DNA from 3 places in the Alteromonas sp. BZK5 genome. Region 1 is predicted to be linked to each of the others. Evidence: predicted binding sites of a transcription regulator. Region 1 holds the regulator's gene; each other region holds the start of a gene.
What was found. The regulator FNR, encoded in region 1, switches genes on or off when oxygen is low (the NO sensors DNR and NnrR bind a similar motif). The targets are predictions, from matches to a motif close to TTGATCTAGATCAA.
Positions count from the first base shown of each region.

Region 2: a site for FNR is predicted at 5,551-5,564, ahead of yegQ (tRNA 5-hydroxyuridine modification protein YegQ). Genes of this name have one in related genera too.
Region 3: a site for FNR is predicted at 1,816-1,829, ahead of BIZ39_RS04150 (cytochrome ubiquinol oxidase subunit I). Genes of this name have one in related genera too.

Region 1 covers NZ_JACSOE010000010.1:67,916-76,080, forward strand. Annotated here, with positions in the region: gene BIZ39_RS04775 (FixH family protein) at 1-306, shown strand, start outside; gene BIZ39_RS04780 (heavy metal translocating P-type ATPase) at 306-2,720, shown strand; gene ccoS (cbb3-type cytochrome oxidase assembly protein CcoS) at 2,722-2,952, shown strand; gene BIZ39_RS04790 (sulfite exporter TauE/SafE family protein) at 2,939-3,598, shown strand; gene fnr (fumarate/nitrate reduction transcriptional regulator Fnr) at 3,644-4,381, shown strand; gene uspE (universal stress protein UspE) at 4,626-5,549, shown strand; gene ttcA (tRNA 2-thiocytidine(32) synthetase TtcA) at 5,698-6,651, shown strand; gene BIZ39_RS04810 (patatin-like phospholipase family protein) at 6,652-7,674, shown strand; gene BIZ39_RS04815 (DUF2987 domain-containing protein) at 7,689-8,165, opposite strand, start outside.
Region 2 covers NZ_JACSOE010000031.1:32,310-40,474, forward strand. Annotated here, with positions in the region: gene BIZ39_RS10920 (pyridoxal phosphate-dependent aminotransferase) at 1-982, shown strand, start outside; gene BIZ39_RS10925 (saccharopine dehydrogenase family protein) at 1,057-2,232, opposite strand; gene BIZ39_RS10930 (aminotransferase class I/II-fold pyridoxal phosphate-dependent enzyme) at 2,371-3,600, opposite strand; gene BIZ39_RS10935 (YfhL family 4Fe-4S dicluster ferredoxin) at 3,718-3,963, opposite strand; gene yegQ (tRNA 5-hydroxyuridine modification protein YegQ) at 3,967-5,340, opposite strand; gene BIZ39_RS10945 (zinc-dependent metalloprotease) at 5,797-8,165, shown strand, end outside.
Region 3 covers NZ_JACSOE010000008.1:76,924-85,088, reverse strand. Annotated here, with positions in the region: gene BIZ39_RS04160 (sigma-54 interaction domain-containing protein) at 1-950, opposite strand, end outside; gene BIZ39_RS04155 (DUF3365 domain-containing protein) at 1,106-1,711, shown strand; gene BIZ39_RS04150 (cytochrome ubiquinol oxidase subunit I) at 2,039-3,619, shown strand; gene cydB (cytochrome d ubiquinol oxidase subunit II) at 3,616-4,752, shown strand; gene cydX (cytochrome bd-I oxidase subunit CydX) at 4,763-4,876, shown strand; gene BIZ39_RS04135 (ATP-binding cassette domain-containing protein) at 5,109-6,932, shown strand; gene BIZ39_RS04130 (ATP-binding cassette domain-containing protein) at 6,922-8,165, shown strand, end outside.

The sequences.
Region 1 (8,165 bases):
GCCATAGCCCGCCGCAAGAATATCACCACTGATTTAACCATTGAAGATGGAAGCATAGCGCTGCAATTTCATTCGGGGATTCCACAAGAAGGTAACGCGGTTAAATTAAGTTTCTATCACGTAACGCTAGAAGAGCGCGATGTTAGCGTTTTATTGAGTCGCGACGCTAACGGTATTTATCGCGGTTTTATTGAAGAAAACCTTGACGGTAAATGGCGCATATCGCTGACGCCGATTGATGATAGCTGGAAAATTCAAAACACGGTCTATCTGCCCCACACTGGCAAAATGAAATTCAATCCATAATGGCAAGGCACGACTGTTACCATTGCGGCTTGCCTATAGCGAGTCCAGACAATGGGAAATTTACTACTGTCATTTTAGGGCAACAACGAGACATGTGTTGCCCTGGCTGCTTAGCGGTAGCTGAAGCGATCGTTAACAACGGCCTTGAGGACTATTACCAGTTTAGAACCGAACCGGCGCAAAAATCTGACGATGGTATTTTAGAAACATTAGACAAGCTAAAAGTATATGACGACCCTTCCCTTCAAGAAGAGTTCGTGTTTGAAGAAGGTCAGGACAAACAGATTCAATTGACCCTTGAAGGTATTACGTGCGCTGCGTGTGGCTGGCTTATCGAAAAGCAGTTGTCGAAAGTAGAAGGAATAAAGCAAGTCGCGGTGAATGTACAAGAGCGCCGAGCACTGGTTACCTGGTCACCTTTTCAAATCAAACTTAGTCAAATTCTATCTACGCTAAAACGCATTGGTTATGTTGGGTCACCATTTCACCCCGACGAACACGAAGCCAGCTATAAGCGCGAACAAAAAACCTTTCTTAAAAAGCTTGGCCTAGCAGGCATTATGACCATGCAGGTAATGATGCTGATGACTGGGCTTTATTTTGATTGGTTTGGCGCCATTGAGTTAGAGACCCGCCAATATTTTTATTGGGTTGCCCTTACACTTACTACACCTGTAGTACTGTACTCAGGCAGCACTTTTTATGTGGGCGCCGCTAAAGCGCTAAGCGCAAGAACGGTTAATATGGATGTGCCCGTTACGCTCGCCATATTCGGTACTTACATTGCAGGAATTCGCTCTACAGTATTAGAGCAAGGCGAAGTGTATTTTGAATCTATTTGTATGTTCATTTTCCTGCTGTTACTCAGCCGCTTTTTAGAACATCGCAGCCGCCATCGCGCCGCACAGATCTCTGCCAATATGATGCAGTATGTACCCGTTTCAGCCACCAAATTACTGCCGGATGGCAGCCTAACCGAGTGTCTGGCAAAGCAGTTAAAAATTGACGATGTGGTGCTGGTTAAGCCTGGTGAAACGATCCCCATTGATGGAGTGGTGACCGAAGGGAACGCAGCGGTTGACGAATCGATGCTTACCGGTGAGTTTAACCCGGTGCGCAAGTCAAACAATAGCACCGTATATGGTGGTACTGTATGTCAAGACGGCAGCCTGACCATTAAAGTGACACAAACTCTTAAAAATGCGCTGGTAAATCAAATTGTAAGGCTGCAAGCAAGTGCTATGGCGAATAAGCCTAAAGCGGCGCAAATAGCTGATAACTTTTCTCGATATTTTGTGACAGCTGTCTTACTGATTTCTGCCTTAACTTATGGCTTTTGGGCATATCAGGGGAGCGACGACGCGTTTTGGATCACCATATCAGTATTGGTAGCAACCTGCCCTTGCGCATTAGGGTTGGCTACACCATCAGCGTTAACCTGCGCTATGGCGAAGTTAAACAAGCAAGGTATTTTGCTTAAACGCGCCGATGCGCTCGAACAAATCACTGATATCGACACCATCGCACTGGATAAAACTGGTACGCTTACACAAGGCAAATTTACCCTTTCAAATGCCTGGTATGCTGACGGTGTAGACAGTGACAGTGCACTTTCAATTGCCCGTGCTCTAGAGTCGCGCTCTGAACACCCAATTGCAAAAGCCTTTAGCCACAATAATGCCTCCAGCAGACAAACTGTCCACAATGTGGTTAATTTTACCGTGACGCCAGGAGGCGGCATTAGCGGTGAAATTAACGACACCTTGTTTTCAATGGGCTCTGCCCAATTTTGTGTCCACGAATCACAACAAAAGCTTCTTAAGGATTATCCGTCAGCTAATGTCTTTCTCACCGTGAAGGGCCGTATTATGGCGGCGTTTGAGGTAAGCGACACGTTGCGAGAGGATACCCAAGAAACCTTGAATATTCTGGCAAAAAGTCACACCCTTGCAGTATTAAGTGGCGATACACAACAAAACGTGGACGCTCTTACCGCTTCCTTGCCAATATCAACAGCTAAAGGTGGGCTCACACCAGAGCAGAAGTACGATGCTGTACAGGCTATGCAGCAATCGGGGGCAAAAGTAATGATGATGGGTGATGGCATTAATGATGCGCCTGTGCTCGCCAGTGCAGATGTGGCTATCGCAGTAGGCAATGCTACAGACGTTGCTAAAACTGCTGCTGATGTCATATTACTTGGCGATCAGCTACTTTCTGTACCTGCACTGATTAAAACCGCACACCAAGTGAAGCAAAAAATTAGACAAAATATAGGATGGTCGGTAGGTTACAACGTTTTGATTCTGCCTTTCGCCGTGTCTGGCCTACTTTCACCGTGGATGGCTGTTGTTGGTATGTCGTTAAGCAGTATTATTGTAGTCACAAACTCAACGCGACTTTTGAGCAAATAGCATGAGTATTATTTACGTATTAATTCCAATCGCCATTATCATAGTCGCTGTCGCTATCGTGATATTCTTTTGGGCGGTGAAAACTAATCAGTTTGAAGATTTAGATCGCCAAGGGTATAGCATACTGTTTGACGATGACCTTCCTCCTGAAGAGAAAAAGCTTGCTGAACAACGCAAGCAACTTCAAGAAAGTAAAATAGATAAAAGCCAAGCGCCTCATGGCAGAGATTAATTACTTCTCTGCATTTCTTATAGGCTTAGCTGGCGGTGTTCACTGTGTGGGCATGTGTGGTGGAATAGTTGCAGCGCTTAGAATGGTATCTCCAAAAGGCGCTTCAGCTGTGCCCTATACCCTTGCCTACAATATAGGTCGCATAACTAGCTATACGCTGGCTGGCGCCTTAACCGGGGCTCTTGGTAAAATCGCCGCAGACTACATACCGCTTGCCAACTATGCGCTGTCTTTACTTAGCGGCATTATGTTATTTCTACTGGCCTGTTATTTGGGCAAATGGTGGACAGGATTAACGGTGCTGGAAAATGCAGGTAAAGGCCTATTTTCCAAACTACAACCTTTATCAAAACGTTTTTTGCCGTTTAAAACCCCTTTTAGCGCAATACCTTACGGATTCATTTGGGGCTGGCTGCCTTGTGGCTTAGTGTATTCAACACTAACATGGTCGTTAGCGGCGGGAACTGCAGTTGAAGGCGCAGCTCTTATGTTTTTCTTTGGTTTAGGTACTCTGCCCACCTTACTCGCCGCTAGTGCTGGTAGTCAGTATCTTATTCGAAGTTTTCAGAACACCTATTTTAGACAAGTTATTGCCGTAATAATGGCCATATATGCAGCTTATCTTATTTGTGGGGCAATCATTTAAAAATCGGTGTATTATGGTGGGGTATTCTTTAAAAGAGCATGCATTATGAGCAAAGGAAGCCAATTTTCTATTCACTGTCAAAACTGTAGTTTCAGCCACCTGTGTTTACCAGTGGCGCTGAACAAAACAGAAATTGAATCTCTTGACGATATTATTGAACGTAAAAAGCCGCTTCATAAGGGCGATACGCTAATTCAAACCGGCGATAAATTTCGTTCGCTATTTGCAGTGAGAACAGGTTCATTTAAATCCTTTGTGACTAATACCGAAGGTGAAGAACAGATTACCGGCTTCCACTTTCCTGGTGACATTATCGGCTTTGATGCATTAAGAGAGAACAAACACCAAAGCTACACGTCTGCGTTAGAAACAGCCATGGTGTGTGAGCTTCCCTACGAAACTCTTGATGAAATGTCGGTACAATTTCCAAAGCTTCGCCATCAAATCATGAGCTTTATGAGTGCAGAAATAAAACAAGATCACGATATGATCATGCTTTTAAACAAACGCACCGCCGAAGAGCGCTTGCTGTACTTCATTTCACACCTGTCGCAACGCTTTGAAGAGCGTGGCTTTTCCCATAGAGAATTCCACTTAACCATGACGCGCAACGAAATTGGAAACTATTTAGGATTAACGATTGAAACGATTAGCCGTCTGTTAAGCCGTTTTCAAAAAGACAACATCATAAAGGTAGACGGCAAGCTTATTACTATTTTGGATTTCGATAGGCTAAACACCAAACTAGCGGCGCTTAACGGCCCTAGCGTTGTCTGCGGTTAGTCCTTTTTAAGTGTTAAATAAGGCGCGCACTAAGCGCGCTTTTTTGTAACCTGTGTTAGCCACCTATCTACCCTTTCAGCGCCACGCCGGTTGCTCCATATTCAATTAGGTACGTTCACTCATGGTCGCCTCGTAAAATTCTTGATCTAAAACAACTTACGTTTTTCCCAATGTCGTTTATAGTTAGTATTAGAAAGCTTCGATTTCGACAGCCGCTACTAAGTTTCGTAGTTAGGGGGACGTTATGATTGAGTGTAAACGAATTCTGGCCGTGGTAGATGCCGAGCGCGATAACCAACCTGCACTGAGCCGTGCTTATGAACTCGCTTCAAAAACAGGCGCTTCAGTTACCGCAATGATGGTGGTATACGACTTATCTTATGATATGACGACCATGCTTAGCCCGGATGAGCGCGAGTCAATGCGCGATGCAGTTACAAAGGAGCATGCAAAATGGCTTGCCACCCACTTAAGAGAACAAGGATTCACTGAAACTGATATCGTTGTAGAATGGAATAATCGTGCGTATGAGTCGATTATTTACTACACCCTAAACAATCAGATAGATTTAGTGGTAAAGGCAACCAAAAAGCACGACGATCTTGCTTCTGTTATTTTCACCCCCACCGACTGGCATTTAATGCGTAAATGCCCTCGGCCAGTATTGCTCGTTAAAGAGCACGACTGGCCAGAAGGAGGAGAGATTATTGCTGCAGTAAACGTAGGCAGTGAAGACGATGAGCACGCCGCACTTAACGATAAGCTCACCCTCATTGCTAACGACTACGCCTCTTTATTGAAAGGGAGCGTAAATTTGGTCAACAGTTACCCTTCTACACCACTTAATATCGCCATAGAAGTGCCTGAGTTCGACCCCGATACCTATCACGACGCGGTAAAAAATCATCATTTAAAAGAAATGCGTAGTCACGCGTTAAAGTACGGTATTCCTGAGAACAAATGCGTAGTAAGAGAAGGCCTTCCGGAAAAGGTCATCCCGCTAGTGGCAAAAACACTGGATGCAGAGCTGGTTGTTATTGGTACCGTTGGCCGTGTGGGCATTTCAGCGGCCCTAATTGGTAACACTGCAGAACACGTGATCGACGAACTCAATTGCGATGTGCTTGCTATTAAGCCAGATGGATTTGTGTCGCCGTTGTCGGTGTAATCTTTTCATCAGTACCGCATAGCCCGTGTTTTCCGTTACTTAGCGGCCAACACGGTATGTCACCAACAAATTTAACTTCACAAGCATGGTCTCGAAAAGCCGCTTTAATGTATAATGGTGGCTTTATCACAAACCAAGCTAGTTAATTATGAGTTTAGGCACAAACAGTGCTGACGCGTCGCCATTAAATGCTGCGCAAAGTAAGCAAAAGTACAACTTCAACAAACTTCAGAAACGACTTCGCCGCAATGTGGGTAAAGCCATTGGCGATTTCGGTATGATTGAAAACAACGACAAAGTAATGGTGTGTTTATCTGGCGGTAAAGACAGCTACACCATGCTAGATATTTTATTGTTTTTAAAGAAGATTGCGCCTATTCATTTTGATATCGTTGCGGTTAATCTTGACCAAAAGCAGCCTGGTTTCCCCGAACATATCTTGCCTGAATATCTAGAAAGCATTGGCGTTGACTACAAAATTGTAGAAGAAGACACCTACTCTATTGTTAAAGACAAAATTCCAGAGGGAAAGACAACATGCTCTCTCTGTTCTCGCTTGCGCCGTGGTATTTTGTACCGCACGGCAAAAGAGTTAGGTGCGACTAAAATTGCATTAGGTCATCACCGCGACGACATGCTAGAAACGTTTTTCCTCAATATGTTTCATGGTGGCAAGCTTAAGTCTATGCCGCCAAAGCTAGTCAGCGATAACGGTGAACACATCGTTATTCGTCCATTGGCGTACTGCACAGAAAAAGACATCGAGAAATATTCTCAGGCCGCTGAATTTCCGATTATTCCTTGTAACCTTTGTGGCTCACAAGAAAACCTACAGCGCCAAAACATAAAGGCTATGCTACAAGACTGGAACCGTCGCTTCCCAGGTCGTATAGAGTCGATGTTCCGTGCGCTTCAAAACGTAGCGCCTTCACACTTAATCGACAGCAACCTTTATGATTTTAAAGCTATAGCTACACAAGAAGGCCCGGTAGAAGACGGTGATATCGGGTTCGATGAACCTTCTTTCACTACAGAAAATAGTACGGACTTCAGTGATGAAGATAATACTATTGAAGTAATAAACATTATGGAACCTAAGTAAATGAAAATTGGACTTGCGCTAGGTGCCGGTGCCGCAAGGGGCTGGACTCACATTGGCATAATTGAAGCATTAGAAAAACTCGGCGTAAAAATTGACGTTGTAGCGGGATGCTCTATTGGTGCCTATGTTGGTGCTGCCTACGCAAGTGGCAAGCTGGAAGGATTGAAAGAGTGGGCCTGTTCCCTTAGCGACTGGCAGGTACTTGCTCTTATGGGTGTAGGACTTAGACGCGGCGGCATTGCCAGCGGACAGAAGGTTTTCGACAAGCTAGCAAGCGAGTTTTGTGAATCGACTTATGAAGACATGCTTAAGCCGTTTGCGGCTGTGGCTACCGACCTTTATACCGGCCGTGAAGTAGTGTTTAACTCTGGTCCTATCGGAGACACCATTCAAGCATCCTGCGCTATTCCCGCACTTTTTGCGCCCGTAGCACATGGTGATCGTTGGTTGGTAGACGGTGCCGTTGTAAACCCTGTACCGGTGAACTTATGTCGCCAATTAGGGGCCGATTTTGTAATCGCGGTTAACCTTAACGCCGATTTTCGACCACTTCGTCTTGAAAAGTTGAGACAAGATCATGAAGAAAACCAGCGCAAAACCGAGGACTTTTTTACAAAGAGTCAAAACGTACTACGCCAATGGTTTTCTCCTGACAACAAAGAAGAAAAAGCCCTAGAGAAAAAAGATGAAAAAGACAGCGTCTCGGCTGGCAACGTAAAGACTGAAGAAGGCATTGCTTCTGATGTGATTGAAAAAGTGGAAGAAGAGTTGACCGAAGTCCCCGCTAAAGTGAACAAGCGAAACCCGCCGGGAATTATGAGCGTGATGAGCAGTTCACTTGAGATACTTCAAGCTCGCGTCACACGCTCACGTTTGGCTGGCGATCCGCCTGACATTCTTATTGAGCCTCAGCTTACCGATGTGGGTATTATGGAATTCCACAGAGCCGAAGAGCTATGCGCAAAGGGCGAAGAGACCATCGCGCGTTTAGCAGAGCAAATAAGGTATCAGCTTCTTACCTAATCCCAAATATGCATTTAGCTTGAAGCCATAGCGGTAACACGTAGCGGCGCATGAGGCAGTGTTAAGCCTTTTGCGTCGTTGATCCAATCTTGTTCTAGATGCAATACGCCGTTATTGATTTGCACACCTTGTGGTGTAATGAAATCTAAATTCTTGTCATCAAACTGAATCATCAAGCCCTTTACCGAAGGCATCATGAAAGACAAAAAGCTTCCCATTTCATTAAAGAAAGCTTCGTACTGACCATACAAAAAAGTAAGGTCGTCTTTTGTGTAATACTGCTTAAGATATTCTGGTTTGGTTTCAAGTTGTACCGACATATCACACACGTTCGCGCGTTCGTTTAAATCGATGCGAACCAGTGCGTTGGCAAGTTTCAGGGCCTTTTCAGTAGGCACCGTGAATCGCCCTTCACCACTCACTTCTAAGGGCATTGTTTTCTTATCGGTTACGATAGACGCTCCGTTAACTTCACATAAACGCCCTTCGCC
Region 2 (8,165 bases), on a different contig from region 1:
AAATGAAAACGCCTTTGGGCCGTCAAAAAAAGCCGCAAAGGCAATGCAAAGCGAGCTTTTAAACCTAGCGCGTTATACCGACGCTACGGTTGAAGTGTTAGCGCAAAAAATTGCTGAGCAAGAAGGCGTATCTGCTGAGCAAATCGTAATTACGAATGGCTCTTCACCTATTCTTTTTGGCTATGCGGACTGGATCACCAAAAACGGCAATAAGCTGGTAACGTCTATGGCAACCTACGAAGGCGTACCACGTGGCGCTGAGTTTATGGGGGCAGACGTGACCTACGTGCCGCTAGCCAATGATATGACTTTTGATCTAGATGCAATTGAAGCAGCAGTAACCGAAGATACGACTGCTGTGTACGTATGTAATCCAAATAATCCGACAGGGAGCATGGTAGATGCGGCGAAGCTTACCGCTTTTGCAAAACGCGTATCGAAAAAAGCACAGGTTTTCATCGATGAAGCCTACATTGAAATGTCTGATGCTTACCCAGCTAATGTGCAATCGAAGCTAGTAGCTGAAGGGTACAATGTGGTGATTTGCCGCACCTTCTCTAAAATTCACGCCATGGCGGGACAGCGTCTCGGTTACGCCATCATGCCTGCTGAGCAAGCTAAAACAATGGGCGGTATGCTGCGCATGGGTGGTGTGAATTACCTGGCATTAGTAGCGGGTATGGCGAGTATGGACGACCACGGAAACTTAAACACGATGCGTTCGCGCATTAAAACTGAGCGTGAAAAGTTAGTGAAAGTAGCCAAAGAGTTAAAGCAGCCGTTTGCGCCAAATCCACAAGGGAATTTTATTTACATGGATACGGGCATGCCGCACGATAAATTTGCAGAAAAGATGAAAGCTCAAGGTATAAAGGTTGTAGGGCGCACGTGGCCTGGGTACGACTCATGGTCACGTATTAGCGTAGGGACACCTGAAGAAACTGACGCGTGCGTTAAAGCATTAAAAGCGGTACTCGCTTAAAAAACAACAATAACACCTAGCGTAGAGAGAAAAGGCTGAACGCAATTTGTGTTCAGCCTTCGTTTTTTGAATCGCTATTTCTCGATAGCAAATGTTAAGCCTGCTTTTTCTTCTAAACGGCGGATAAGCTTGTTACCAAGTGCTGCCGCAGGTGTGAAGAAACCACCAGATAAACTAACGTCTTTGCACAAGCAAAGGGCAGATTCTGAAATCATTTTACTGGTAGAGCCGTAGCCTGGATCCTTGTCGCCTTTTACCGATACGGCTAGCATATCACCATTGGTAGCGGTACCCACAAACATGACATCGTAAAAGCCATTTTCGCGCTCTTCTTTGCTCGGGCCTTCACCTGGTTTAGGGCCATCATCACTAGCAAGCGACTTATCTTTGGCAACGTGATTCGCCATGGCTTCACCTTTCTCACCTGGGCCGGTCATCATCATTTCATCGTATTGGAAGTTTTTGCCGTAGCTATATCCGCCCAGATAGTTAGTGCGATGAACGTTTTTCGTATTAATAGCCGCCATAATAAATGGTGCAACCCATGTGCCTAATTGCTCATCGAAGTAAGGTTTATTGCCGTCGGGCTGTGGCTGATTTGATGCGCCGTCGGTTAACGAATGCGGGTTAATAAGCGCCGCCATCACAGACTTATCTTTGTGCGCTGCCGCCATAGTTGCTTTCAAGCTGGCCGCGGTTCCGCCAGAAAAAGTGCCCTGCATTTTGCGAACGCGACCCTTTACATATTCAATGACATGGCCAGTTTGCTTTTTGGCATGTTCTTGAAGGTAGTGCACACCAAGGTCAAAAGGCACAGAGTCAAAGCCGCACGAGAACACAATGTTTGCGCCGGTTTCTTTAGCTTTCGCTTCGTATTTGTTGATCATTTGGTGCATCCAGGCTGGCTCACCGCAAAGATCTGTATAGCCGGTGCCGTTATCGACACATGCAGAAAGTAATTTTTCACCGTAAATTTGGTATGGACCTACGGTGGTAAGTACTACCGCCGTGCGCTTTGTCATAGCGTCAAGTGCATCGGCATCATCACCGTCGGCGACAATGCTTACAACATTGTCACTAATCCCTAACTCTTGTTTTACGTCGTTCAACTTGGTTTCGTTGCGGCCTGCCACTGCCCATTTAACGCTGCTGTCGCTGCCATACTGAGCCTGAAAATATTCAGCTACTAACTTACCCGTAAAACCTGTAGCACCGAAAATAACTACATCAAATTCCCGTTCGTTACTCATTGTTTTGTCCTGTTTTATCTCGTTTCGACACGTGTCATCAATATGCGTTACTCAATATACGCACAAGCACCCATATCTATCATTTTTTTCGGTAATATTTGTCTATTCACGAAATTAAATGGTGAGCATAAAAAAGCGTTAGCTTAATGATTCTACAAACTCAGCAAGCCGTGAAAGCCCTTCCTCCAAGCGTTCAATGCTAGTGGCGAAAGACAGTCTTACGTAATGGTTGGCATTGTGCTCACCAAAATCATTACCCGGCGTAAGCGCTACGTGATGTTGTGAAAGTAGGGCATCACAAAATTCAATTGCAGTTAAGCCCGTATGTTTAATATTGATGTAGGCGTAAAACGCACCGTCAGGCTTTGCATCTAAACCAAGCCCCATATTTTCAAGTGCACTAAAAACAAGGGAAGCACGCTTTTCCAGCGTATGGCGGTTTTGCTCGCATTGCGCCAATGCTTCTGGTGTAAAGCACGCAAGAGCGGCTTTTTGCGATAGGGTAGAGGGGCAAATAAACAAATTCTGCGCGAGTTTTTCAACGATGGGCGTCATTGCTTCAGGTACCACACACCAGCCAAGACGCCAGCCGGTCATGCCAAAATATTTGGAAAAACTGTTTATTACGACCACTGTTTCTTCAAGCTGTGCATTGGCAAGTACGGTTTGAAGTTTGGTATCAGTGCCTAAGGTCGATTGGGAAGCGAATGTATCATTGCGTACATCAAGATCAGCCGAAAGCGATAGATCCAAGTAAATTTCGTCAACAATTAAAAAGCCACCTTTGGATTTGCAGTACTCGCCAATTTTAGTCAACTCTTCTGCATCTATAACCGTACCAGTAGGATTGGCAGGTGTTGCAATAAGTACACCTTTCGTGTTGTGCTTCCAATTATCGGCAACACTTGTTGCGGTTAGCTGAAAGTTATCCTCACTGCGTGTTGGTACCAGCGTTACCTCTGCGCCAAATGCGTTTAAAAAACGTCGGTTACAAGGGTAAGAAGGGTCGCCCAATATCACGTTGTCGCCTGGTTCAACCAAGGCAGCACTTGCCAAAAGTAAAGCGCCAGAAGCCCCAGCGGTCACGACCACTCTAGAAGGGCTTACCGCTACGCTATGTTTAACTTCATAAAAGCGTGCAATGGCTTCACGTAGTTCAGGCATGCCCAGCGCCGAGGTATAGGGAAAAACTGGGGCATTTAAGCTTTCTTTCATTGCGGCGAGGACTGCCGCGGGTGCGCCGAAATCAGGCTCGCCTAAATTAAGTCTTATAACATCTTTACCTTGCTGTTCTAGTGCCGTGGCTTTTTCGCCATAGGCCATAGCAAGAAACGGAGAAATCGCCGTAGCGCGAGAGGCAAACTTCAAAATAAACCCCTTATTAGTAGTGCCAATTCAAACTGTACCGCAATTAGGGATCACTCTTGGTTATGATTCAAGGGAATTCTTCGAGAAGTACAATTAACTCGCTGACTTACTTCATAGCTAACTATTTAAACGAACAAACTTTTCGGCCAACTCGTCTAGTGATTCTTTATTGTGCGGGTCAGGCTTAACAACATCTATTGGGCATACCGCTACGCAAGTGGGCGCATCGTAATGCCCCACGCATTCTGTACAGCGTAATGGGTCTATTTCATACACTTTACTGCCCATGCTTATAGCGGCATTAGGGCATTCAGGTTCGCACATGTCGCAGTTAATGCAGCTATTAAGAATAAGCAGTGCCATGCATTATGCCTCGCTCACGTTTTCGGGTGTTACTGCGTTAGCCGCTTTTCGAAACGGATTGCGGGTATCAACGCCTTCATCTAAATTTCGCAGCAGTAGGGCAAAGTTTAAAGACACATCGCTAGGAATTGGTATTCTTACTTGGTGTCCTGAACCTTTAGCATCCTTAATAGAATGGTTTCTCTTATCCAGCATCTCATTTAGAGTAAAGGTAATGTTGCCGCTTGGCGTCATCAACTCGAGCGAGTCACCTACACAGAATTTGTTTTTAACATTTATAATTGCATAGCCAGACTCTTCACAACGATCAATCACTTCACCAACAAATTGCTGTTTATCGCTGACTGAGTGGCCATACTCATAGTTCTGATACGCGTGGTGTGCATGGCGACGCAAGAAACCTTCGGTATAACCTCGATGAGCTAAAGTTTCCAAGCTTCCCATTAATGTACTATCAAAAGGCTTTCCTGCTACCGCGTCGTCAATTGCTTTTCTATAGACTTGAGCGGTTCGGGCACAGTAGTAATGTGATTTAGTGCGGCCTTCTATTTTTAAACTATGCACGCCCATTTGGGTTAACCTGCCAACATGTTGCACGGCACGCAAATCTTTAGAATTCATAATATAGGTGCCATGTTCGTCTTCAAAAGCTGGCATCAGTTCTCCAGGCTTTTCCTTTTCTTCTAACATAAACACTTTGGGGCTTGGCGTGCCTTCACCAAGGGTAGGAATTACCACTTGAGGTGCTGTAACTGCCTTATTAATCTCACTGGTTAGAACGATGTCGCCAGTTTCGTTTTCCTCGCCTGCCTTAACATCGTAAGACCATCGACAAGCATTGGTACAAGTGCCCTGATTCGGATCGCGTTTATTCATATATCCAGACAATAAGCAGCGGCCTGAATACGCCATACAAAGCGCGCCATGCACAAATACTTCTAACTCCATGTCTGGAACATGTTCGCGAATAGTTTCAATTTCTTCCAAAGAGAGCTCTCGAGACAAAATAACGCGCTCAATACCTTGTTTCTGCCAAAACTTCACCGTGGCGTAGTTCACCGCATTGGCCTGCACACTCAAGTGAATAGGCATTTCAGGGAAGGCGTCGCGCACCATCATAATAAGCCCTGGGTCCGACATAATTAACGCATCGGGCTTCATAGCAATTACTGGTGAAATATCTTTTAAGTAGGTACCTAGCTTACTGTTGTGCGGAGCAATGTTGCTTACTACATAGAACTTTTTACCTAAAGCATGTGCTTCTTCTATGCCTATCGCTAAGTTTTCAAGGCTGAATTCGTTGTTTCTTACGCGAAGCGAGTAGCGTGGCTGCCCAGCATAAACAGCATCAGCGCCATAGGCGAAAGCGTAGCGCATGTTGCGTAAGCTACCCGCAGGTGCAAGCAACTCTGGCGCGATTAACGTTTGGTTTGGCAATGTTGAAACTGAGTCTTCACGTAGGTTAGAAGAGCTGCGATTAGGTGATAATTTTGAAGTCATAGATAAAAACCGCTACTAGACGCTTTAAACAAGGCGGCGGATTTTATAAGCCGTAAAATACCTCTACAACTCAAACAAAGCTTGGTGTTGACCAAGATCAAATAATTTGTTGTCGCTTGTGTTTTTGAATGTTTAAACGGCAATTGAGCTGAGTCAATGCCAGCTGTTTTCTTCCATATAGTTGCGTTTTTAGTGCATTACCTTCGGTAGGAAAAACCAAGCCTGTTCACAGCTAAATAACAAGCAAAAAGAGCGCATTAAACGATGAACAACCTTGGGCAAAACCCGCCACATAGGGTAGGCTAGAAATTCACAATAATAAGGACTAACTGCATGCTACAATTGAACATTTTTCATAAAGCGGCGCGACAAGTAAAAGCATCGGGTAAATCGGCCATTGCGATTACGGTATTATTTGTCGTGTCTACGTCTTCCGCGTTGGCTGCGCTGCCAAGCATTGGTGAATTCACCAGCGATATGACCAAAAAAGATGGTTTAATTCCTGTTTACTATGACGATGAAAGCGACAAAGTTTACTTGGCGGTGCCAACAGCCCACGCCGAATATCTGTTTCAAAGCAGTTTGCCTTATGGCGTAGGGTCTAACGACATTGGCCTTGATCGCGGCCAGCTAGGCAATACGCGTTTAGTAAGCTTTGAAAAATTTGGAAACAAGGTTTTATTAAAGCAGCACAACACCAAATACCGAGCAGCCCATGGCAGCGACGCTGAGAAACAGAGCATTGATGAAGCCTTTGCTGATTCGGTTATCGCAGGTTTTACGCTGGTAGCCAAAAACGACAGCGCCAGTCTAATAGATTACACACCGTTATTATTAAGCGATATCCATGGCATTGGCAATCGCTTAGCGGGAACTAACCAAGGCAGTTTTAGCGTAGATAACATGCGAAGCGGCGTGTATTTACCTAAAACCAAAGGCTTTGAAAAAAATACTGAATTAGAGGCTTTAGTCACCTTTGCAGGTAAGAAGCCAGGCGAATACGTGCAGCAAGTTACGCCCGACCCAGAAAGCTTGTCGGTGCACTTGCATCATTCGTTTGTGGCGCTGCCTGACGACAATTACACGCCCAGAGAGTACCACCCGTACTCGGGCTACTGGAAATTCAGTTACTTTGATTATTCAACGCCTATCAGCGAGCCTACTGAACAGCGTTTTATTACCCGCCATCGTTTAAACAAGAAAACCCCGCATGCTGCAATGAGCGAAGCAGTAGAGCCTATTGTGTATTACCTAGATCCTGGTATTCCAGAACCCGTAATGACCGCGCTTAAAGAAGGGGCGAGCTGGTGGAATCAAGCCTATGAAGCCGCAGGCTACAAAGATGCGTTTCAGGTGAAAGTATTGCCCGAAGGTGCCGACCCAATGGACGTGCGCTATAACGTAATCAACTGGGTACATCGCGCAACGCGCGGTTGGTCTTATGGGTCGTCGGTTGTCGACCCGCGCACTGGTGAAATTATCAAAGGTCACGTTACGCTCGGCTCATTGCGTGTAAGACAAGATTATTTAATTGCCCTTGGCCTAACCAGTCCTTTTAAGGACGGCAGCACCGACACCACTGCACAGCAAGAAATGGCTTTAGACCGCATTAGGCAGCTTTCAGCCCACGAAGTAGGGCACACATTGGGTATAGCCCACAACTTTGCGGCAAGTGAAAATAACCGTGCGTCGGTAATGGATTATCCTCACCCCAAAATTAGTATTAAAAACGGCAAAATTAGCCTAGAAGGCGCGTATGACAAAGGCATAGGCGCATGGGATATTCACGCCGTAGCGTATGGCTATCAAGACTTTGCCAGCGATGTAGAAGAAGCCGAAGCCTTGGCAAAGATTATCGTAAAAGGCCGCAATGAAGGCTTGAGCTTTAAGTCAGACCCAGATACGCGCAGCAGTCGTCATGCATCAGCAAACGGCCATATGTGGGAAAACGGTAGCAATCCGCTAGATGCTTTCGATGAAATTTCACAAGTACGCGAACTGGCGTTAGCCAATTTAGGTTTAGACACCCTAAGCCCAAATAGCAGTTTATCCTCGCTTGAAAATGCTTTAGTGCCTATTTACTTACTCCACCGTTATCAGTTAGAAGCCGTTGCAAAGCAAGTCGGCGGTTTAGTGTATGAATACGAGCGCAAAGGTGACTACACCCAAGCACAGGGCCAACAGTTTGTAGCACCTGCGGTGCAGCAGCGCGCAATGCAACAGTTAATTACTGCCACTACTGCTGATTACCTGACTATACCTGAATCGGTACTCGCCCTTATTCCACCTACAGCCTATGGCGACGATATTACTCGCGAGCACTTTAAGGGCAAAATGGGGTTAATGTTAGACCCTGTTTCTGCCGCTGCTTCAGCATCTAACTTTGCGTTTGAATTACTATTGCACCCAGAGCGCTTAAACCGCTTAGAGTGGCAAACAAGAAGTAGTAATGACAGACGCAAAAAAGTAGGCGTTTCTATGCTGGTGAAGCAAATACTTAACGTTCACTGGTATAAAAATAAGTCACAAAGCCCATTAGCAAAACGCTTACAGTTAGTGGCGTTAAATGCAGTGATGAAAGCAGTAACTAACGATAAGTTGGCGCCTGAAGTAAGAATGGAAGCCGAACTTGCTCTTCTTGAATTTAGCGAATGGTTAGACGACAAAGCAGACGACAATCAGTATGAAATACTGAAAGAACA
Region 3 (8,165 bases), on a different contig from region 1:
TGAAACCGTTTTTTCTCTTTAGACATTGCCAAAAAGTGAGCGGCTATCAGTGCTATATCTGATTTTCTTTGTCGTAAAGAAGGGAGGTTGATAGGAAAACCGGCAATGCGGTAGTAGAGGTCCTGTCTGAATTCGCCCGTTTCCACCATATGCTTTAGATTTTTGTGTGATGCACACACTAAACGAAAATCAGCCTTTTTAGACACTGTGCTTCCTACAGGCCGATAAGTTTGCGACTCGAACAGCCGCAGAAGCTTTACTTGTGTTGAAAGTGGGATATCGCCGACTTCATCAAAAAACAATGTGCCGCCTTCCGCTGCTTCAACGAGCCCTTTCTTATTTGTGGTTGCGCCTGTAAATGCCCCTTTTTCATAACCGAATAGTTCGCTTTCAAGCAGCGTGTCAGACATGCCGGTACACTCGATGACAACAAATGGTTTGCCAGCACGGTGACTACTCGAGTGAAGTGCTTGGGACACCAGCTCTTTACCCGTGCCGGTTTCGCCAAACAATAGTACTGAAATATCTGAGTTAGCGGCGCGATTTATTTTGTTTAGCATTGCTTTAAATGCCTCTGATTCGCCGACCATCTTTCCTGCTGAAGGTCGGTTTGAGGCAAACGAAAGCTTATCAAGTATTTCCAAGAAACCTAATAATTCTCCGCTACCGTCGAAGATCGGGCGCATGAGGATGTCGCAGTAGCTTTGACCCTCACGGGTGGTATGAACGTGTACTACGCTAGCCGCTCGTCCTGTGGCTTTACTCTCTTGCATTGGGCAATGCTCGCCGCACTTATCGCAAGGTTTGTTGTTGCGGTGAGAGACTTGATAGCAGGTACTAAAGCCAAGCTTTATATCCACAGGGTAGGTATCTCTGTAGGGCTGGTTGACAGCTTCAATAACGTAGCTTGGGTTAATGAAGATTGCGGGTTTATCTATCGCATCTATCATCGCTTGTACTATGGATATATTCATGGGTGGCTGAATATTAGTTTGTTCTAATTTAATTTTGGCAATTTATCATATTGGCATAGAGCTTGTTCACTGTTTGAGACAAACGACAATACTTCGGTAGCAACTCATTCAGTTCCAAAGAGAGTTTTATAATGAAAAATAGCGTAATGCTGGTGGCGATAAGCTTATTGGCAAGTAGTGCTCATTCATTGGCAGATACAGTGACTGCCAATGAGAAAAAAAGTGAAAACAGTGTACAGGAAAAAGTCAAAGAAGCGCGATTACACGCAAAAGCACTGGGAGGCGCGCTAAAGTCACGACTACAGCAAGCAATTCAATCCGGAGGGCTAGAGGCTGGCGTTAACGAATGCCAGATTGCAGCGGCTCCTATTGGTCTGGCGCTTAGTCAAAACGGGTGGGAGGTTGGGCGTACCGCGCTGAAAGTAAGGAACCCAAACAATGCGGCAGATCAATGGGAGCGTGAGCAGTTAGCGTGGTTTTCACAATTACTGACCAAAGCTAAGCAAGACAATTTGGCCCCTAAAAGACCTATTGAAACTTATCAATACGATAGCGAAAGCGGTGAGTTTAGGTACATGATGGCGATTGAACAAGGTCAGGTGTGCATGGCATGCCACGGAGCTAATGTGGCGCCTTCAGTAAAACAATCCATTCTAAAGCACTATCCCAACGATCAAGCTACAGGGTTCGAATTGGGAGAATTACGAGGCGCGTTCACACTCTCATATACCCCTTAACTTTTCCTTATACTCCACTTTTTGACAATCTGCTAAGCAGCCTTTCTCTTGTGCCATATTTGTCACCTAAATGACAAATATGGCGAATGCATCGCCATCAATTGTTGCGTTGGATCAATAAGCCACACGCTCGGTCGTGGAATAATTTATCTGCACAGTACGAAAATACCGCCGTTTATCGGTAATTGCGCTTAAGCAGCCAAATTACTGATGTATGGCATAAACCGTGCTCTTGCCATGCGGCATATTCACGTGTTCATCACTGAATTTTAAACCACTTTTCTGCTAAGCGTTTAACGCGCAAACGAAATACAAGGGAGATAACCCATGAGCGATACGTTAATAGAACTATCGCGGTGGCAATTTGCATTAACTGCAATGTTCCACTTTATATTTGTACCCTTAACTTTGGGGCTTAGTTTCCTACTTGCCATTATGGAATCGGTATACGTAATGACGGGTAAAGAAATTTATAAGCAGATGACCCAATTCTGGGGAAAGCTGTTTGGAATTAACTTTGCCATTGGTGTAGCCACAGGTTTAACCATGGAATTCCAGTTCGGAATGAATTGGTCTTACTATTCTCACTATGTAGGCGATATCTTCGGTGCGCCACTTGCCATCGAAGGCCTAATGGCCTTTTTCCTAGAATCTACCTTCGTGGGGTTGTTCTTTTTTGGCTGGGACAAAATGTCAAAGGTGAAGCATCTGATGGCGACTTGGCTGGTGGCCATTGGTTCAAACTTCTCTGCACTGTGGATCTTGATTGCTAACGGCTGGATGCAATATCCAGTAGGCGCTGAATTTAATTTTGAAGCCATGCGTATGGAAATGACCAGCTTTGCTGAGGTTATTTTTAACCCCGTAGCACAGGTCAAATTTGTTCACACTGTATCAGCAGGTTACGTGACCGGCGCAATGTTTGTGTTGGCAATTTCAAGTTACTACCTGCTTAATCATAAGCATATCGCCTTTGCGCGCCGTTCGTTCGCCATAGCTGCTAGCTTTGGCCTAGCCTCAACGCTTTCTGTGATCGTGCTAGGAGATGAAAGTGGTTATGAGCTTGGTGATGTACAAAAAGTGAAGCTGGCAGCAGTTGAAGCTGAGTACGAAACCCATCCTGCACCTGCGCCGTTTACTGTGTTTGGTATTCCAAACGACGAGAAGCAGGAAACCGAGTACGCCCTTCAAATTCCTTGGGCAATGGGCATTATTGCTACCCGTTCGTTAACCGAAGAAGTAAAAGGTATTAAGGATCTTAAAGAAGAGAATCGCGAGCGTATTCTGAGCGGAATTAAAGCCTATGAAGTGCTTGATGATGTAAGAAACGGCACCGCGACAGCTGAGCAACGTACTGCCTTCGACCAAAATAAAGACAGTTTAGGCTACGCTATGTTGCTAGAGCCTTTCACTGAGAACGTTTCAAATCCTTCTGATGCCGCGCTTCAACAGGCAGTAGATTACAGCATTCCGCCGGTTGCCCCATTGTTTTGGAGTTTCCGCCTTATGGTTGTGGCTGGCTTTATTATGCTTGCGCTATTTGTGTGCGCCTTTTACTACAGTACTAAACACAAGATTACTAAGCCACGTTGGCTATTAAAAAGCGCGCTCTACGGTTTGCCGCTTCCTTGGATTGCCTGTGAGGCTGGCTGGTTTGTCGCTGAATATGGCCGCCAACCATGGTCAATTGCAGAGGTGCTTCCGGTACATACGTCGGTATCTAATCTCGCCGTAAGCGACGTGGTAATAACCCTTGTAGCCTACAGTGCTTTCTACACCGGCATGTTCATTATTGGTTTTTACCTAATGAAGAAGTTTGCCAAGAAAGGGCCAGTTCCACCTGAAGATAAGCAGCCTGACACTGAATTTGATCTTATTGACCTTGATGAGCAAGGAGCAAAAGCATGATTGATTATGAACTACTGAGAGTCATTTGGTGGTGCTTGGTTGGCGTTCTGCTAATTGGCTTCGCGGTTACTGATGGCTTCGATTTGGGCGTTGGAGCACTGCTCACGCTTATTGGTAAAAATGACAAAGAGCGTCGCGTAATGATAAACACGGTAGGCCCGCATTGGGATGGCAACCAAGTTTGGTTTATCACCGCAGGTGGCGCTATTTTTGCCGCGTGGCCGATGATTTACGCCACTGCGTTTTCTGGGTTTTACCTCGCGCTGGCCCTTACCTTAATTGCCCTTTGGATGCGCCCGATAGGCTTTGATTACCGCAGTAAATTACCAAACCCGCAGTGGCGTAAAGCGTGGGATTGGGCGTTATTTGCTGGCGGTATTATCCCAGCCCTTATCTTTGGTGTGGCGTTTGGTAACCTGCTGTTGGGCGTACCGTTTGAAATGGACAGCACGCTTAAATCAACCTACACAGGTTCGTTCTTTGGCCTTTTAACACCGTTTGCGCTGGTGGCAGGACTGCTTTCTGTGGCTATGTTGCTGAATCACGGTGCAACCTGGCTACAAATGAAAACCGATGGCTTTATTGAAGTTCGCGCACGTGCAGTATCGGTTGTGTTAAGCCTGGCTGGTGTCACGCTATTTGTACTTGCAGGTCTGTGGGTGGCATTTGGATTAGACGGCTTCGTGATTACGTCGGCAGTCGACACTATTGCAACGTCAAATCCACTTAAGAAAGAGGTTGCCATTGAAGCTGGAGCTTGGATGAGCAACTACAGCAAATACCCCCTTATGATGGCAGCACCTGTGCTGGGTATTATTGCGGGTCTGGCCTGTGCGCTTTTCTCTAAGAAAGGTAATGCAGGTATGGCGTTTGTATCGAGTGCGCTATTTATAGCAGGCGTTATCTTAACGGCTGGCTTTTCAATGTTCCCATTCCTAATGCCAAGCATCACTATGCCAGAGGCGAGCTTAACCGTATGGGACGCTACGTCTAGCCATATGACGCTAAACGTAATGTTTATCGTTGCCTGTATCTTTGTGCCTATTGTACTTAGCTACACGGCCTATAGCTTTTACGTAATGCGCGGGCGCATTAAAAACGAAGACCTCGACCAGTCTCACACCATTTATTAAGGAGAACGCTATGTGGTATTTCGCTTGGATTTTAGGAGTTTTGCTGGCGTGCTCTTTTGGCATTATCAACGCCATGTGGTTGGAGTCGACGGAAAATATGGATAGACCCGAAGACCAAGAATAGAAGTGGAGGTAGGCTGGCCGCAAGGACACGGGGTGAACTCGTCCATGGGGGCTCTTCGGCAGCGTCCCTGCCGCTGAGGGTTCTTGCAGCCAGCCCACCACCACTTGGAAAAGAATGAAAAAGAAATGCGAAATTTGCTCTCATTACTAAGTAACGCAAAAGAAGAGTCAAAACCACAGTGATCAAAGAAAAAGTTCCCAACCGGCAAACGCTTAATGCGTGGTGCAATGAGATGGATAAGGCGCAGTCGCTTGGCTTGCGCACTTCGCTTATGGCGCAAGTAGTGGTTAAGTGTTTGTCGCTTTTTTCTTTGATTATTGGGTTCTATTATTTTTCTCATATTGCTCATGACTGGGTAGTAAACCAGTCTCCTGCAACAGCGAGTGATGTCACAGGACTTGCCGTTTCTCTGGGGCTTAGCTGGCTGCTACAAGGCGCATTCAATGCCTTATCTAGTAGTGCAAGAATGCAGGTATTAAACAAGCTCGAACAGCACCTACAATACGTATTCATTGAGCGTCAATATGCGCTTATTCGACAGCACTCGGTTTACTATTGGCAAACGGTGTGGCTGCAGCACTTACAGGCTTTTGCTGACTGGGCACTTGAATATCGAGTGCAGCAAATGATTGCAGTTGTTGTCCCCTTGTTTGCTTTAGCCGTTATCTTTTATGTGAACCCCGTTATAGGGATTGGCCTACTGCTTACATTGCCAGTAGTGCCACTTTTTATGATCATTGTGGGCAAGGGAGCCGCTGCCCTACATCGAAAGCATTTTATCGCCCTTGAACGTTTGGGAAGTTTATTTACTGATAGGTTAGCCGCGCTGCCGATGCTGGCAAATTATCAGGCGCATCAAAAACAAACAGCCCTGCTCAAAGATGCCAGTGAAAATTTGAATGCGCGTACTATGAAAGTAGTGAGCGTAGCGTTTTTGTCCAACAGCGTGCTCGACTTCTTCGCAACACTCGCGGTTGCACTTACGGCAGTATTTATTGGTTTTTCACTGTTAGGAGAGTTGAGTATTGGGCCGGAAATAACGCTCCAGCAAGGCTTATGGATATTGCTGACTGTGCCATTGTTACTCAGTGAAATGAAAAAGTTGGGGCAGGTATACCATCAGAAGGCGCAAGCAGAAGCCGCCAAAGCTGAACTCGCGCCGTTATTCTCGCGCTTCACACAAAATATTGATGGTAGTGCAGTGAACCCGGTCAACGCTGACACAACCCACCATTATTCATCAGAACACGAGGTATTGCTTACGGCTAACAACCTTAAGGTTTTTGACATTAACGCCGGGCAAACTCACTCGCAAAGCTCTCACGCTACAACGGATGTTGATGAGCCGTCTGTGCTTTTGCACGCTGAATCTCTAGAAGTATCAAAGGGCGATAAAATACTCATTAGCGGGCGCTCTGGTTCAGGTAAAACACTATTATTAGAAGCCTTAGGCGGTCAAAGACCTAGCACACATACATTCAGTGAACCGGTAATTTGGATAACCCAGCACCCCGTGATCACGCCAGGTACCGTGCGTGAAAATTTGTGTTTAAACGACAGCTTTACAGACGACGCGCTTATGAAAGCGCTAGAAGCAGTAGAACTTGACTTGTGGCTGTCGTTATTGCCTTTGGGGCTTGATACGGTAATGACGGATTATCCACTGCTTTCAGGTGGAGAAGCGCAAAGGCTGTCGCTTGCGAGAGCGCTGTTGCGCAAAGACAATATATGGTTACTAGACGAGCCTACAGCCCATTTGCCAGATTCCCAGCATGCAAGATTGGGACAGTTAATTGAACGTTTGGGTCGAGACAAAACACTGATTTGGGCTTCTCACAAAGCACTCCCTGCAAACTGGTTTAACCGCTTTTGGACGGTATCGCGAAGCACGCCCGAACAAGACGCCATTTCCAACTCAAAGTCAAAATCAGAGGCAGGGCTTAAAAGCAAAATAGGCGCATTACAAGACGAGCACCTACAAGGCTGTAGCAGTGTGACGGCAACGAGCTTTAAGGCGAATGCCAATCAAAAGGAGTGTGGCCTTGATGAAAAGTAAACCGGCTTATCTCACGCTACTGCTTGCTCTTTTACACGGTGTGGCAGGAATAACCATTCTTGTTATTTCTTCGTGGTTTATCGCTATCAGCGCTATTGCACCTGTAGGTTTTAATTACGTTATTCCCGCGGTGGTTATTCGCGCGCTAGCACTACTTCGCATTGCTTCGGGATATGCCAATGTGTGGGTGGGTCATAACGATTTGCTTACCCGTATTGCAGAGGGTCGCTTGCTTGTATTCAGTCAACTTGAAAACAGTAAAATTACCGACAAAGCGTTCACAACAGAAGCATTAGCCCAGCATACCGAAACGCTTGCCAGTCGGTGGATTGCTTGGATAGCTCCGCTTTCTAACATTACATTTATATTCACAAATCTTTGCATTGTTGCAGTATGGTTTGACCTTCCCGGCACGTCATTTTTACTTACACTTTTTGTTATTTGGCTCTTCATCGTTGTGCTGCAAGGCTTTAGTGGTTTAAACGTTGCGAAAAAAGCGACAAAGGAAAATAAAGTGTTTCGCCAAGAGTCAGCCGACTTCCTTAACTGCAGCGCTATATGGCACTTAAATAAAGCAATGAACAACATGCCAAAGGAAGAGGGTGGGCATGCGATCGATAGCATGCCGAGTGCTGACAGGGTGTGGCGACAACAAACTACGCAGAAAGATAAAGCGCAACGCGCGAGCTGGTGGTTTCAGGGCGCGGCATTTTTTGCGGTAGTGTTAGTTATGTCGGGCGCAGTTAGTCCAATATCTGACTTTTCGTATATGCCTATTGCTATTGTTGTGCCCATGATATTGATGGCTGCGCCTGATTGGGCTGGTGCAGCTTTTCACAGCATTACCAAGTTTGCACAGCACAAACAAAGCGCGAAAGCCCTTAAGAAGCTCAAAACCTCACCCATTAAAGTACTTGAACGCACCGAACTGCACCATTCACTTACGTTATCTGATTATACTGCCAAAAATAGACGCTTACCTTTGGTCAATGCTACATTCCCAGCCACTGGCATCGTATGTATATCCGGGCCGTCAGGCTGTGGTAAGTCATCTTTGCTTCAGTCAATTGCGGGGGTTGTGCCTTCTACTGGACTTAAAGAAGTGGATGGCATGCGTATAGCCGATGGCTTAATTAAAAACTGGCGCTATGTGGAACAAGAGCCAATAGTGCTTTCTGGCAGTGTCTCTTCAAATTTAGACCCTGCCGGAATGGGTATTCCCCTTGATGACAT